DNA from 3 places in the Rhizobium sp. BT-226 genome. Region 2 is predicted to be linked to each of the others. Evidence: riboswitches for the same ligand, from Rfam matches in the RefSeq annotation. Region 2 holds a riboswitch; each other region holds the start of a gene.

Region 1 (4,473 bases), on a different contig from region 2:
ATCCAGAGCGGCTTTCCGGATAGTGGCCGATATGGGCGACGGCGCGTTCGAAGGATGCGCCCGATTCGTAGAGAAGCTTGCCCGTCTTGTCGAAGATGGTGAAGCCGCGCGAGCCGCCCTGGTAGTCGCCTTCATTGGCGACGACGAGGCGGTTGTCGTCCAGCCACTTCACGGCGTCCGGTTCGCGCAGTACGCCTTTGGCTTCGCCTGAGAATTTCAGGGCGCCGTCACGCTTGGTGTCGATACCGGTGAGATCGACGCTGCTGGCGGAGAAATGCGTCTTCACTTCAGCCGTGTTGGCGTCGATGATGACGATCTCGTTGTTTTCCTGCAGCGTCAGGGCGATCTCGTTCAGGCTGTTGAAGGCAACGAATTCCGGCTCCGGATCCTCCGGGGCAACGCCGGTAAGCCCGGTCAGCGCCACGTGCTTGATGGTGCCGCAGTCGACGGTGCCGTTCCTGACCTGGAAGACGACGAGGTCGCCGGCCGGCATCTGCGGGATCTTGCCGTCATTGACGTCTTCGTCGCGCTCGTTTTCGATTGCGATGGTGCCGAGCGTCTTGTCCTTGTTGAGGGCGATCGAATCCGGCTGGCCGCCGAGATCGCACGTGTTTTCGATCTTCTTGCTCGCCACGTCGACGATCGCGAGACGGCCCGAGGGCTTCGCCTTGCTTTCGGAGGTGTTGACGGCAACGAGCGCCTTGCCGGCGCTCGAGGTGACTGAGGTCGGCTCGCCGTCCATCATCAGCGCGCCACCGGCCTTCGGGGCCTTGGCATCGGTAATGTCGATAAAGCCGATCGCGCCGAGCGGGCTGTCGCTATAGATCAGCGTGTTGCCGTCGTCGGTCGCGGTGATGATTTCGGCGGAGCTCACCGAAAGCTTGTCCTTGTCGGCCGGCAGGTTCTCGGCGACCGGGAAGGACGCGATGCGGTTGAAAACCGGCTCGGCCGCGGCCGGAAAGGCAACGGATGCGAGAAGCACGGCAGCAAGTGCTGCCTTGCGCGATGAAATTGTCATGAAATCCCCCATGTGTCGAACATTCGAAACATGAGTTTTCTGCGCGAGCGGCATGACAGAGGCATGACAGATGCGGCATTTTGCGTCAGATCATGTCAGGCGAGTTTCCGCTCCCGGCGCATCTCGTTTCGCATGATGAACAGCGAAGCAGACAAGATAAGAGCCGCTCCCAGCCAAAGGTAGCCCGCCGGCGCATAACCGAAGAACAGCCAACCGGCCAGCACGTTCAACGGCAGTTTCAGATCGTCGAACGGCTGGACGTAGGCGGCATCCGCTGCGGCATAGGCAAGCGTCAGGAAATACTGCGCTGCGGCGGTCAGCAGCCCCGCCAGCAGGAACAGGGCAAGGGTTGCGCCCGTCGGCACTGCAAAGCCTGCCGCAAGCGCCAGCCCGCCATTTATCGGCGTCAGCAGAACGAGCAGCCAGACGGTGATCGTCTCCGGCCGTTCGATGCCCGTCAGGCTCTTGGTGATCAGCGACGAGGCGCCCCACAGCAGCGCCGAAAGCACAGGCAAGAGTGCCGCCCAGCCAAAGCCGTCCGACCATGGCTGCAGGATGATCATCGCTCCGGTGAAGGCCGCCGCCGTCGCAGCCCAGCGGGCCGGGCCGACGCGCTCACCGAGGAAAAGCCGGGCGCCTAGAATGATGAAGAAGGGCGAGGTCATCACCAGTGCGATCGCCTGCCAGATCGGCACTGTGGCAAGGCCGGCGACCCAAGCCTCGACGCCGAGCGCGGCAAGCACGACGCGCGCGAGGTGACGCCAGGGATAGAGCGTGCGCATCGCCGCAAGACCGAGCCTCTTCAGGAACGGCAGAGAAAACAGGAAGGCGAAGCCATATTGCCAGAAGGCTGCCGAGGCCGAGGGGAAGGCAAGCTTCATCGTCAGCCATTGGGTGACGACGTTGAGAAGCGAAAAAGCAATGCCGGCAAGGACCATCCAGAGTGCACCGACAACGGCGCGGGACGGCGAGACTGCAAGGGAAGTCTGATTCATGTCTTTATCCAGAACAGGGACCAACATAAATCAGGACGCATGAACCCCGACCAAGCGACACAGGGCAACCCCTGCCCTTTGCATGGCCGACACTCATTCTCTTCCATCCGGACTTTAACCGTCGGCTCCGGAATCGCACCGGATCTGCTGACCCTTCCTCCGCATGGGCGCGGAAGGAGGCGCTCGCGGGCTCAGGCCGAAACCCTTACCGCCGGCGGGGAGTTTCACCCCGCCCTGAGAACAGAAATGTCGTAGATCAAAGCCCACGCGGCGGCAATACCCGCCCAAACAAAAGGGGCCCGGCAAAGCCGAACCCCTCTCAAATCCTGCACAGCCGGTCTCGTTTCCGGCTGGTGGATAATCTCAGATCAGCCGTTGACGGCGTCCTTCAGGCCCTTGCCGGGCGTGAATTTCGGCACGTTGCGAGCCGGAATGTCGACTTCAGCGCCCGTCGACGGGTTACGGCCCTTCGTTGCAGCGCGATGAGAAACGGTGAAGCTGCCGAAACCCGCGAGGCGGATGTCGCCCTTGTTCTTGAGTTCAGCCTGGACAACGTCGAAAACCGCGTCAACAGCGGAAGCCGCGTCAGACTTCGTCAGTCCTGCCTTTTCGGCGACTGCGGACACGAGTTCATTCTTGTTCATGTTTCCACCCCTTTCTAAATGGTATGAAACGACTCAAAAGTAAGCTAGGCGCAGAATAGGTTTCATCAGGCCCGCCGAAAACCCAAAAGCCCTGCAAATCAAGGAAAAGCAAGCGTCTACATGACGTTTTCACAAAAAAGGCTGGCGTTTCCGCCAGCCTTTTTCCGTGTTTTGCGCCAATGGGGCATAAATGTGGCAAAGGCCACTCAATGCGCTATGGTTGCGCCCGTCTCGTCGAGGCCTTCGACCGTTGCGATGACCGGGGTCTCCACCGTGCCGTCCCATTCGATCGGCTCCGGCCGCCGGATCAGTGCGTGCTTGATCACCTCGCCCATGCGGGATACCGGGATGATCTCCATATTGTTCTTCACGTTGTCAGGAATCTCCGCCAGGTCCTTGGCGTTTTCCTCCGGAATCAGCACCTTCTTGATGCCGCCGCGAAGTGCAGCCAGCAGCTTCTCCTTGAGACCGCCGATCGGCAGCACACGGCCGCGAAGGGTGATTTCACCGGTCATGGCCACATGCCTGTCCACCGGGATGCCGGTCATGATCGAGACGATCGCGGTTGCCATGGCGACGCCGGCCGAGGGGCCATCCTTCGGCGTCGCGCCTTCCGGCACGTGCACGTGGATGTCGCTCTTGTCGAAGCGCGGCGGCTCGATGCCGAAATCGACAGCGCGCGAGCGGACATAGGAGGCCGCTGCCGAGATCGATTCCTTCATGACTTCCTTCAGATTGCCGGTGACCGTCATGCGGCCCTTGCCCGGCATCATCACGCCTTCGATGGTGAGCAGCTCGCCACCGACTTCCGTCCAGGCAAGACCGGTTACGACGCCGACCTGGTCCTCGCCCTCGGCTTCGCCATGGCGGAAACGCGGGACGCCCAGATAGTCGGCGATGTTGGCGGCCGTCACATGAACGGACTTCGTCTTGCCCTTGATGATCTCGGTGACCGCCTTGCGGGCGAGCTTCATCAGTTCGCGTTCGAAGCTGCGGACACCGGCTTCGCGGGTGTACTGCTGGCTGATCGCCATCAGGGCGTCGTCGCTGACCGAGAATTCTTCCGGCTGCAACGCATGTTCCTTGATGGCCTTCGGCAGCAAGTGCCGCTTGGCGATTTCGCGCTTTTCATCCTCGGTGTAGCCGGCGATCCGGATGATCTCCATGCGGTCCATCAGGGGCGCTGGAATGTTCAGCGTATTCGCCGTCGTGATGAACATCACATCCGACAGGTCATATTCGACTTCCAGATAGTGGTCCATGAAGGTCATGTTCTGGGCCGGATCGAGCACTTCGAGCAGGGCCGAGGACGGATCGCCGCGATAGTCCTGGCCGAGCTTGTCGATCTCGTCGAGCAGGAAGAGCGGGTTGGACTTCTTCGCCTTCTTCATCGACTGGATAACCTTGCCGGGCATCGAGCCGATATAGGTGCGGCGGTGACCGCGGATTTCAGCTTCGTCGCGAACGCCGCCAAGCGCCATGCGGACATACTCACGGCCGGTCGCCTTGGCGATCGACTGGGCGAGCGAGGTCTTGCCGACGCCCGGAGGACCGACGAGGCAGAGGATCGGGCCCTTGATCTTGGTGGCGCGGGCCTGCACAGCCAGATATTCGACGATGCGCTCCTTGACCTTGTCGAGACCGAAGTGATCGGCTTCGAGGATCTTCTCGGCATTGTTGAGATCGGCCTTGATCTTCGACTTTTTGCCCCAGGGGATGCCGAGCAGCCAGTCCAGATAGTTGCGCACGACGGTGGCTTCCGCCGACATCGGGCTCATCTGGCGCAGCTTCTTCAGCTCCGCATCGGCCTTTTCAC
Region 2 (4,473 bases):
ACACACCGTCGCCCATGAATTTCAGCACCTCGCCGCCGAAGGCGTGCACGGCGCCTGCCACACGATCGAACCAAGCGTCCAATGTGGCGATCATCGCATGCGGCTCGGTCACCTCCGAAAGCGCGGTGAAATCGCGCAGATCGGCGCAGAGAAGAGCGGCACGGATGGTCTCGCCGGTGCCGCGGGCAAGCTCGCCGGCTTGCACCCGGGCGGCACTACGCCGGCCGAGATAGGCTTCGAGCAGGGCTGCCCGCGCCTCCCGCGCCGCGAGCGCTGCGAGCGGTGCGGCGGCAAAACGCGCGACCTCGCGCAGCCGGTCGGCTTCGGCCGGAGCGAATCCGCCGGCCCCTGCCCCGTTGTCGATACCCGCCCAGCCGAGCATAGGACTATCCTGCGAAGGCCCTCTTCGCTCCTCCCATACCGGCCCGAGCGCGGTCAGCCAGTCGCGCCCGGCCTTGCTCTGCGGAGCTGCGGCAAAGGCCAGCGCCTCGATGACAGCACCGGTCTCGGCCCGCCACAACCAGGTGCGCCGCGCAATGATCGGATGTGGCACCGAAAGCGTCAACGTGCCGCCGGAAAGCGGCAGGCCGTCGGCCAGCAGCCGGCGCCCGAGTTCGGCCAGAAACCGTTCGGGACCGGGCGAGGCTCCGGCCTCGTCAACCAGCCAGGCAAGGGGAGATGGCAAATCCATACCGTGATCATGGCACGCCCTGCGGTGCAGCCGCAAGGACATCCCCGGGTTGTCGACAAACCGACATCCCGCACGTCCGTCAGGACGCCTCTCGAGGCATTCGTCAGGACATTTCCATCGATCAGCCTGTTGTCTCGAGCGCGTCCGCCCGCAGACGCCCGACATTGACAGCACGCCCCTGTCGAAAACCATTCACCGCGGTGGAAAACGAAAAATGGACACTTTAAACTTGCGCCGCTTTGATTCCATTATAAGGTCGTTCGTCATCGTGTGATTGAGGGGTGCGATGGGTACGATATTCTGGCCGAAAGATCCGCTGGATGGGAATGACATGACGCTGCTGACGTCGATCCTTCGGCGATGGTGCGAAAGATATCAGGTCGAGCTGACGGCGGACGAGAGCAGCCGTAAGGCGAAGGAACTCGTCGAATGGTTCGAATTCGGCGTCAAGGATCCCATAGAGCTCGAAGAACTGATCGACGACAAGTACTGGCTCGTCAGCAAGATTTGAGCATATCGGACCAATCCGGAGAACGTTGCCAGGCAGCGTCGGCGAAGCGTTTCATCAGAAAAGGCCGGGCGAAAATCGCTCCGGCCTTCGTCCATCTCCATCTAATGCATGTCGCCCAAAGTGTGCAGCGGTTTTGGGACAACGACATGCATAAATCAAAGACTTAAAGCGCGTCGCATGACGCCGGTTTGACGCGACGCGCTTTAAGCGAGACGTTTAGTAATCATCCCGCCAACGGCGGTCGCGATCCCAGCGCCTCTCATGGCGCCAGCGCGGGCCATCCCAATCCCGGTGACGCCGCTCCCAGCCCCAGCGAGGCGGACCACCGTAGAAAGCTACCGGCGGTGGGCGGCGCCAGTTTCGCCGGCATTCGCCCCAGCGCGTCAGATGCCAGCCGCGACCGCAGGCGTAGTCGACCTTTGTGATATTGCTCTGGACATTGATTGTCCCAATCGGCATCGCCTGCGCTGTGCCGAACGAGAGGCTGCCAGCGAGCAAGGCAGCCGCGATAGAAAGTGCCTTCATCGAGAACTCCATTTCAATCCAGCCGTCCATACCTTATGACCGCCAAATTGAACTGGAGATGAACTGCGCGTTCATGTTTGCGGGAGAAAAAGAAGCGCTTCCGCACGGCCGGTCCGAACGCTCGCCGACCGCTGTTGTCGCAACGGCAAGCGCTTCAGAGCCGCCCCGCCGCCCGCAAAAATTGTTCATGTCCTGCCGTAAAAAGGATCGGGACCCGGATCGCGACCGGCGGCGACCTCGGTCAGCCGTCCGAGATAATGTGCCCAGCCCTCCGCATGGCCGGCGCATTGCTCGGCGCTCGGCAGGCCGCTATGGGTGAGCCGCAGCAGCGTTCCGCCTCCCTGTTCGATCAGATCGATCTCGACCAGGCTCGACCCCGGCGGCACCACCTCGCTGCCGTCCCAGCCGAAGCTGTAGGCAAGGCGATGAACCGGCACCACCTCTCGAAACGAGCCGCGCGCAAAGCGGGCGCCGGTAACGTTGACGAGATAGAGCCCGCCTGGCTGCGGCTCGACCTGCGCCTCCGTTCCCATCCAACGCAGGATCTTTTCCGGGTCGGTCATCAACGCGAACACCGCGGCCGGCGGCGCCGCGATATGCGCCTCACGGTGGACGACGAATGGGTCTTGCATCTCACTCTCCCGTGGTTTCCACGGCCCTGCCCGTCTCCGGTGGAGACGGCGCAGCCTGTCCTGCCGTGCTATTCTGACGTGAATGTCCTCACGCACAGCATGTAGGCGCAAGCCCATCCTCCGCAAGAGGGCTTGCCCGTCGCGATCGACCAACACACGAAATCGCCGCGTCGGGACCCCGATCCTGCATTGGCCGCGAAGCATTTCGGCCTATTGCCAGCCCGTCACCTTCCCCCTATTGTTCGCGCCGTTCTCAGGGCGGGGTGCAAGTCCCTACCGGCGGTATGCAATTTAGATTGCGAGCCCGCGAGCGCCTTCTTCGGAAGGGTCAGCAGATCAGGTGAGATGCCTGAGCCGACGGTCATAGTCCGGATGAAAGAGAACGTGCGTTCCTGCCGCCCTTGCGGCTGTCGGGGACGTTCGTGATCGCCTTGGGTGATGTGTCTGTTCGCCAAAGGAGATTACCGTGACACCCACCCGCTATGCCTTCGTCAAAGCCAGCTGGCATGCCGACATCGTCGACCGCGCCCTTGATGGGTTCCATCAGCTTATTCCGCCCGAGCAGATCGATGTGTTCGATGTTCCCGGCGCATTCGAGATGCCGCTGCTGTCGCGCGATCTTGCGGCAACCGGGCGCTATGCCGCTGTCGTTGCCGCCGCCTTCGTCGTCGACGGCGGAATCTACCGTCACGAATTCGTCGCCCAGGCTGTCGTCGATGGGCTGATGCGCGCCGGCATGGATACCGGTGTGCCGGTGCTGTCGGTTTCGCTGACGCCGCATCAGTATCAAGAAACCGAGCACCACAAACAGATCTACCGCGCACATTTCGTCGAGAAAGGGCGCGAGGCTGCAAAGGCGGCTTTGACGATCGGCAAAACCCGCGCCGCTCTCGCTGCGTGAAAGCGGCTCGACGAGCAGAAGAACAACAGCCGATGAAGACGGCGGGGTCAACCCGCCGTCGACCACTCAATACCGATAGAATAATTGATTCGACGCCCTCACCGCGCTGTGGTCCACTGGCGGTGACATGTATCGCCATTCTTAACGCATCCAAAACCCCAAGGAGCTGAAGATGAGCAATGCAATGCGCAGTGAAACCCCCATTGAGACCCCGAATACACGGCCCGTCGACACCAAGCTCGAGGTGGTCGTCATCCCCGTTTCCGACGTCGACCGCGCCAAACGTTTTTACGACGGCCTGGGCTGGCGGCTCGACGCCGACTTCGCCAATGATGCCGATTTCCGTGTGATCCAGTTTACCCCGCCCGGCTCCGGCTGCGCGATCATCTTCGGCAAGAACGTCACCGCCGCAGCCCCCGGCTCCGCCCAGGGGCTCTATCTTATCGTCTCCGACATCGAGGCCGCCCGCCGCGATCTCATCGCCCGCGGCGTCGAGGTCAGCGAAGTGTTCCATGACGCGGCCGGCGTCTATGCCGGCAAGGACGAACCCTATCTGTTCGGGCGGCTCCGCATTGCCGGCCGCGATCCCGATCACCGCAGCTACCGCTCTTTTGCCTCCTTCAAGGATCCCGATGGCAACGGCTGGCTGTTCCAGGAAGTCACCACGCGCCTGCCAGGACGCATCGACGCCGACGGGACGACATTCGCCAACTCAACCGATCTTGCGTCAGCCATGCGCCGTGCGGCGACCGCGCACGGCGAACACGAGAAGCGAAACGGCGGCAAACACGACGAGAACTGGCCGGACTGGTACGCCGAATACATGGTCAGTGAACAGGCCGGCAAGCAGCTGCCCTTGTAGGCAAGGGCGGCGGCATCACGCAGACGGTGACATCATTTGAGAAGCGTCTCGGCGGCATCGGCGCGGCGCTTCATCGCGCCTTCTTGGTGCACGGCGGTCACCAACCGTCGAGCCGGTCCCGCTGACCGTTGATCAGCGAATTGGACGTGGCACTGGCCAGCTCCTTGCCGGCTCGGCTTGGCGATCTGCGTCTCCTGAGCCAGGCCCGAACATGGCCGTCCGAAAGATCTTCGAGAAGCCAGACATCAGACATCGAGCCACTGGAGATCGACGGTGCCGGGATCTCAGCCGCCATACCACATCCGCCGCAACAGGTGATCGCCGCGGACGAACTGGTGATAGAGCGCGGCA
Region 3 (4,473 bases), 400 kb from region 2:
AATCGCATTCTCGTGCTTGCCCAAGGCAAACAGGCAGGCATTCTCAATCGTGACGAGGCGAATGACGTTTCGGTCATGGAGCTAGCCACTATCTAAACAGACAGAGAAAGGAAGAGCGGTGTCCGACATCACTCTGAACGCCCCGAAGCTTTTCGATCTCAGCGGCCAGGTTGCCATCGTTACCGGAGCCGGGAGCGGCATTGGGCAGCGCATTGCCATCGGCCTTGCGCAATGCGGCGCCGACGTGGCGCTGCTCGACCGCCGAACCGACGACGGATTGGCCAAGACGGCTGAACATACTCGCGCCGCCGGCCGCCGCTCGATCCAGATCGCGGCGGATGTCACGAGCAAATCTTCCCTTGGAGAGGCAATAGCACGTACCGAGGCCGATCTCGGCCCATTGACACTTGCAGTCAACGCGGCGGGCATCGCTAACGCGAACGCTGCGGAAGAGATGGAGGAGGACCAATATCAGACGTTGATGGATATCAACCTGAAAGGCGTCTTTCTTTCCTGCCAGGCAGAGGCTCGCGCCATGCTGAAGAATGGACGCGGCTCCATCGTCAACATCGCTTCCATGTCCGGTGTGATCGTAAACCGCGGGCTGAGCCAAGCGCACTATAACGCCTCCAAGGCGGGCGTCATCCATATGTCGAAGTCCATGGCGATGGAATGGGTCGACCGCGGCATTCGCGTCAACACCATCTCCCCCGGATACACGGCAACGCCCATGAACACCCGTCCCGAGATGGTTCATCAGACCAAGCTCTTCGAAGAGCAGACGCCAATGCAGCGAATGGCAGCGGTGGATGAGATGGTAGGTCCGGCGGTGTTCCTGCTGTCGAATGCGGCAAGTTTCGTGACCGGCGTCGATCTTCTCGTCGACGGCGGTTTCTGCTGCTGGTGATGCGATGAGAAAACTCATTGCCGCCGCTGGAAAATGCACGGTCTCGCTTCCTCCCTGGCTGAGATCGAGGCGCTGAAGGGACCAACGGGTATGACGGCGTGCGATATCGTCGTCTGCCCGCCCTTCACGCCGATCGAACGGGCGGATGGCTCGGCGCGTCGTCATCGGCGCTCAAGACTGCCTGAATTTGCGACAACCGGTTGAGCTCTAATAATGATCGCATGGTAGGTCGCACCCAGATTTGCTGTTTATCGACGGACACAAGGAAAGAGCATGAAACGCTTTGAGCAGAAGACTGTCGTCATTACCGGGGGTAGCCGCGGCATCGGAGCGGCGATCGCCAAACGCTTTGCGAAAGAAGGCGCCAATCTCGTCGTATCGGCCAATGAGGACCTGGTCCACGGCGTCGCCGAACAAATCCGGGCCGAAGGCGGCAAGGCGATCTCCTTCATCGGCGATGTCACCGACAAGGCGAGCGTCACCGCCCTCTATGATGCCGCCGAGAGGGAATTCGGCGCGGTCGACGTCTCGATCCAGAATGCTGGGGTCATCACCATCGCCCGCGTCGAGGACCTGACCGAAAACGAGTGGGACAAGGTCATGGCCGTCAACACAAAGGGCGTTTTCCTCTGCGCTCAGGAGGCGATTCTTAGAATGCGCAAGCACAAGCGCGGCGGTCGCATCATCAACACCGCCTCCGGCCAGGCGCGCGACGGCTTCATCTACACGCCGCATTATGCCGCCTCGAAAATGGGCGTCGTCGGCATCACCCAGAGCCTGGCCAAGGAAGTCGCGACCGAGAAGATCACCGTCAACGCCTTCTGCCCCGGTATCATCGAGACCGACATGTGGGCCTATAACGACCAGGCCTGGGGCAAGCTGCTCGGCAACTACGCTCCCGGCGAATTGATGAAGGAATGGGTCGAGGGCATCCCGATGAAACGGGCCGGCTCTGGCGAAGACGTCGCCGGCCTGGTCACCTTCCTCGCCAGCGATGACGCCGCCTATATCACCGGCCAGACGATCAATGTCGACGGCGGGCTGATCATGTCCTGACACAGGTCGCCCAAAACTGCGCAGCGGTTTTGGGACAACGACATGCATGGAAAGATCAAACCACCAATGAAGCGCGGAAGGCGACACGGTCGTCGCCTCCGTGTGAACAGTGTGTCCATCGGCGTTAGGGCAGCTTTGCATTTTCGCCCGGTCGAGTGACCTTGCCATCCGCCTGTGTTTGATCCTATCTTTGAAATGTTCTCAGGGCGGGGTGCAATTCCCCACCGGCGGTATCAGGAGCAATCCTGGAGCCCGCGAGCGCTTCCGGCACCTCCTGTCGGAAGGTCAGCAGATCCGGTGAGATGCCGGAGCCGACGGTATAGTCCGGATGGAAGAGGACAACACGGGCAGTCGCACTCCATCCCGGAGTCGGCTGACGTTTGTTCGCCCAAGGGCAGAAGGCTGGCTCACGGATTGAGCCTTGCAGACCATGTCAGCCCGCTGACATAACCCTTGAAAGGCCAGACAGCATGACTATCGCAACAATTGAAGATGCCATATCAGCCATCGCCAGCGGCAAGATGGTCGTCGTCGTCGACGACCAGAACCGGGAAAACGAAGGCGATATCGTGGTCGCGGCCGATGCCGTCACCCCGGAAACAATCGCCTTCATGATGACCCACGCCCGTGGTCTCATCTGCATCGCCATGGAAGGCGAGCGTCTCGATGCGCTCGATATTCCGCTGATGGTGCCCAACAATACGGAATCGCACAAAACCGCCTTCACGGTCTCGGTCGATTATCTCAAGGGCACGACGACGGGCATCTCGGCTGCCGACCGCGCCGCCACCGTCCGCGCCCTCGTCGACGATCGCGCAAAGCCTGACGAATTCGCCCGCCCCGGCCACATCTTTCCGCTGCGCGCCAATCCCCGCGGCGTCCTCGGCCGCCCCGGCCACACTGAAGCCGCCGTCGACCTCGCCCGCCTGGCCGGAAGGATCCCCGCCGGCGTCATCTGCGAAGTCGCCAACGACGACGGAACCATGTCCCGCCTGCCCGAACTCACGCTCTTTGCCGAACGCCACAACCTCCCGCTCGTCACCATCGAGGACCTGGTCGCCTATCTCGACCGCCAGGCAGCAAGAGACATACGCGAAGTCGCCTGATCGGTGCCTTTGTTGCGGCGGCATAGCCCCGCCGCAACTCTGACGACACCTTCCCCTTGCCCGTCCTATGTCCGGTTGATCGAAACCCCGCCATCCGCCACCATCGCCGTGCCGGTGACGAAGCTCGACATGTCGGAGGCGAGGAAAAGCGCCGCATTGGCGATCTCTTCGGGCTGCGCCATGCGTTTCAGCGCATGCAGCCCCTCCACGAAGGCTAGCACCTCCGGCGTGGCATCAGGCGCGTTGGTGATGCTGGCGGGCGTGTCGGTGCCGCCGGGAAGCAGTGCGTTGACGCGGATCTTTTGCGCTCCGAGTTCGGCGGCGAGCACCTGCACGAAGCCAATCAGACCCGCCTTGCTCGCCGCATAGGCGGCCATGCCAGGCATGCCGACGGTGTGCCCGACGAAAGTCGAGGTGAAGATCAGCGATCCGCCGCCTTTTCCCATCGCCGCCGACTGGTGCTTGGCGCCGAGGAACGCGGCGGTGAGATTGGTCTCGATCGTCTCGCGCCAGCCCTCCAGCGACAACCCGGCGACCGGCCCCATCTCACCGATGATGCCGGCATTGTTGAAGGCGATGTCGAGCCGGCCGAAACGCGAGACTGCCGTCTCGACGAGCCTTGCCTGCAGAGCCTCGTCCCTGACATCGCCGGATATGGCGACGGCCTGACCACCCTCCGCCTCGATTTCGGCGATGACGGCATCGAGCGCGTCCTGCCGCCGGCCGGTAACCACGAGCTTGGCGCCTTCCCGGGCAAAGAGTTTCGCCGCCGCGCGGCCGATGCCGGAGCTTGCGCCGGTGATGATTGCGATCTTATCGTTGAGAAGTGTCATATCGGTCTCTCCTGGGTTGTTGCGATATCTGAGATGCTCAAACTTCAGACGATGCAGCCACCCGTTTCCCGCGCAGCACGAGAAAAACGCCTATGGGCGAACCGGCAGGCGCGACGACGTTTCCCCATCGACGCCGTGATTGCGGCGTCGGAAATAGCGGAATTCGTCTTATAAAACGGGGATTTGCTGGGACTCCCACCCCGATGCCTGCGTTGGCATCAGTGCCGTTGTGCACTGCATGATCGATTTATGCCTGGTGTGACATTCATCCGATTCCCTTCATCCATCTTCGCGACTAAAAGGAGCGCACAGGTAAAGGGAATCTCTTCATGCCGCGGTCACGCAATACTCAGGGCGCCATCTATATGAGCATGGCGATGGCCGGCTTTTCCGCAAGCGACGCCCTGTCCAAATCGGTGGTCGCCTATATGAACGCCGGCGAGATCATGTTCCTGCGCGGCCTCTTTACCAGCCTGCTCGTCTATCTGATCGCCTGGAAAATGGGCGCGCTACGCTCCTGGCGCGTCGTGCTGCAGCCGATGATCATCTTCCGGATCATCTGCGAGATGCT

The links. A riboswitch is a leader RNA that binds a small molecule or an ion and turns the genes downstream of it on or off. The one in region 2 is predicted to bind FMN.
Region 1: another riboswitch for FMN. It lies ahead of OIU37_RS10785 (DMT family transporter); the one in region 2 lies ahead of OIU37_RS06175 (6,7-dimethyl-8-ribityllumazine synthase).
Region 3: another riboswitch for FMN. It lies ahead of ribB (3,4-dihydroxy-2-butanone-4-phosphate synthase); the one in region 2 lies ahead of OIU37_RS06175 (6,7-dimethyl-8-ribityllumazine synthase).

The regions. Positions count from the first base shown of each region.
Region 1 is NZ_JAOYTI010000002.1:131,515-135,987, forward strand. It holds gene OIU37_RS10780 (esterase-like activity of phytase family protein) at 1-1,030, opposite strand, end outside; gene OIU37_RS10785 (DMT family transporter) at 1,114-2,013, opposite strand; FMN riboswitch at 2,105-2,259, opposite strand; gene hupB (DNA-binding protein HupB) at 2,382-2,657, opposite strand; gene lon (endopeptidase La) at 2,864-4,473, opposite strand, start outside.
Region 2 is NZ_JAOYTI010000001.1:1,204,582-1,209,054, forward strand. It holds gene OIU37_RS06155 (adenylate/guanylate cyclase domain-containing protein) at 1-691, opposite strand, end outside; gene OIU37_RS06160 (hypothetical protein) at 978-1,202, shown strand; gene OIU37_RS06165 (GCG_CRPN prefix-to-repeats domain-containing protein) at 1,419-1,727, opposite strand; gene OIU37_RS06170 (SRPBCC domain-containing protein) at 1,913-2,359, opposite strand; FMN riboswitch at 2,605-2,747, shown strand; gene OIU37_RS06175 (6,7-dimethyl-8-ribityllumazine synthase) at 2,826-3,260, shown strand; gene OIU37_RS06180 (VOC family protein) at 3,433-4,122, shown strand; gene OIU37_RS06185 (hypothetical protein) at 4,220-4,417, opposite strand; gene OIU37_RS06190 (cytochrome b) at 4,407-4,473, opposite strand, start outside.
Region 3 is NZ_JAOYTI010000001.1:802,191-806,663, forward strand. It holds gene OIU37_RS04120 (sugar ABC transporter ATP-binding protein) at 1-96, shown strand, start outside; gene OIU37_RS04125 (SDR family oxidoreductase) at 119-907, shown strand; gene OIU37_RS04130 (glucose 1-dehydrogenase) at 1,181-1,963, shown strand; FMN riboswitch at 2,157-2,307, shown strand; gene ribB (3,4-dihydroxy-2-butanone-4-phosphate synthase) at 2,434-3,069, shown strand; gene OIU37_RS04140 (SDR family oxidoreductase) at 3,135-3,902, opposite strand; gene OIU37_RS04145 (DMT family transporter) at 4,232-4,473, shown strand, end outside.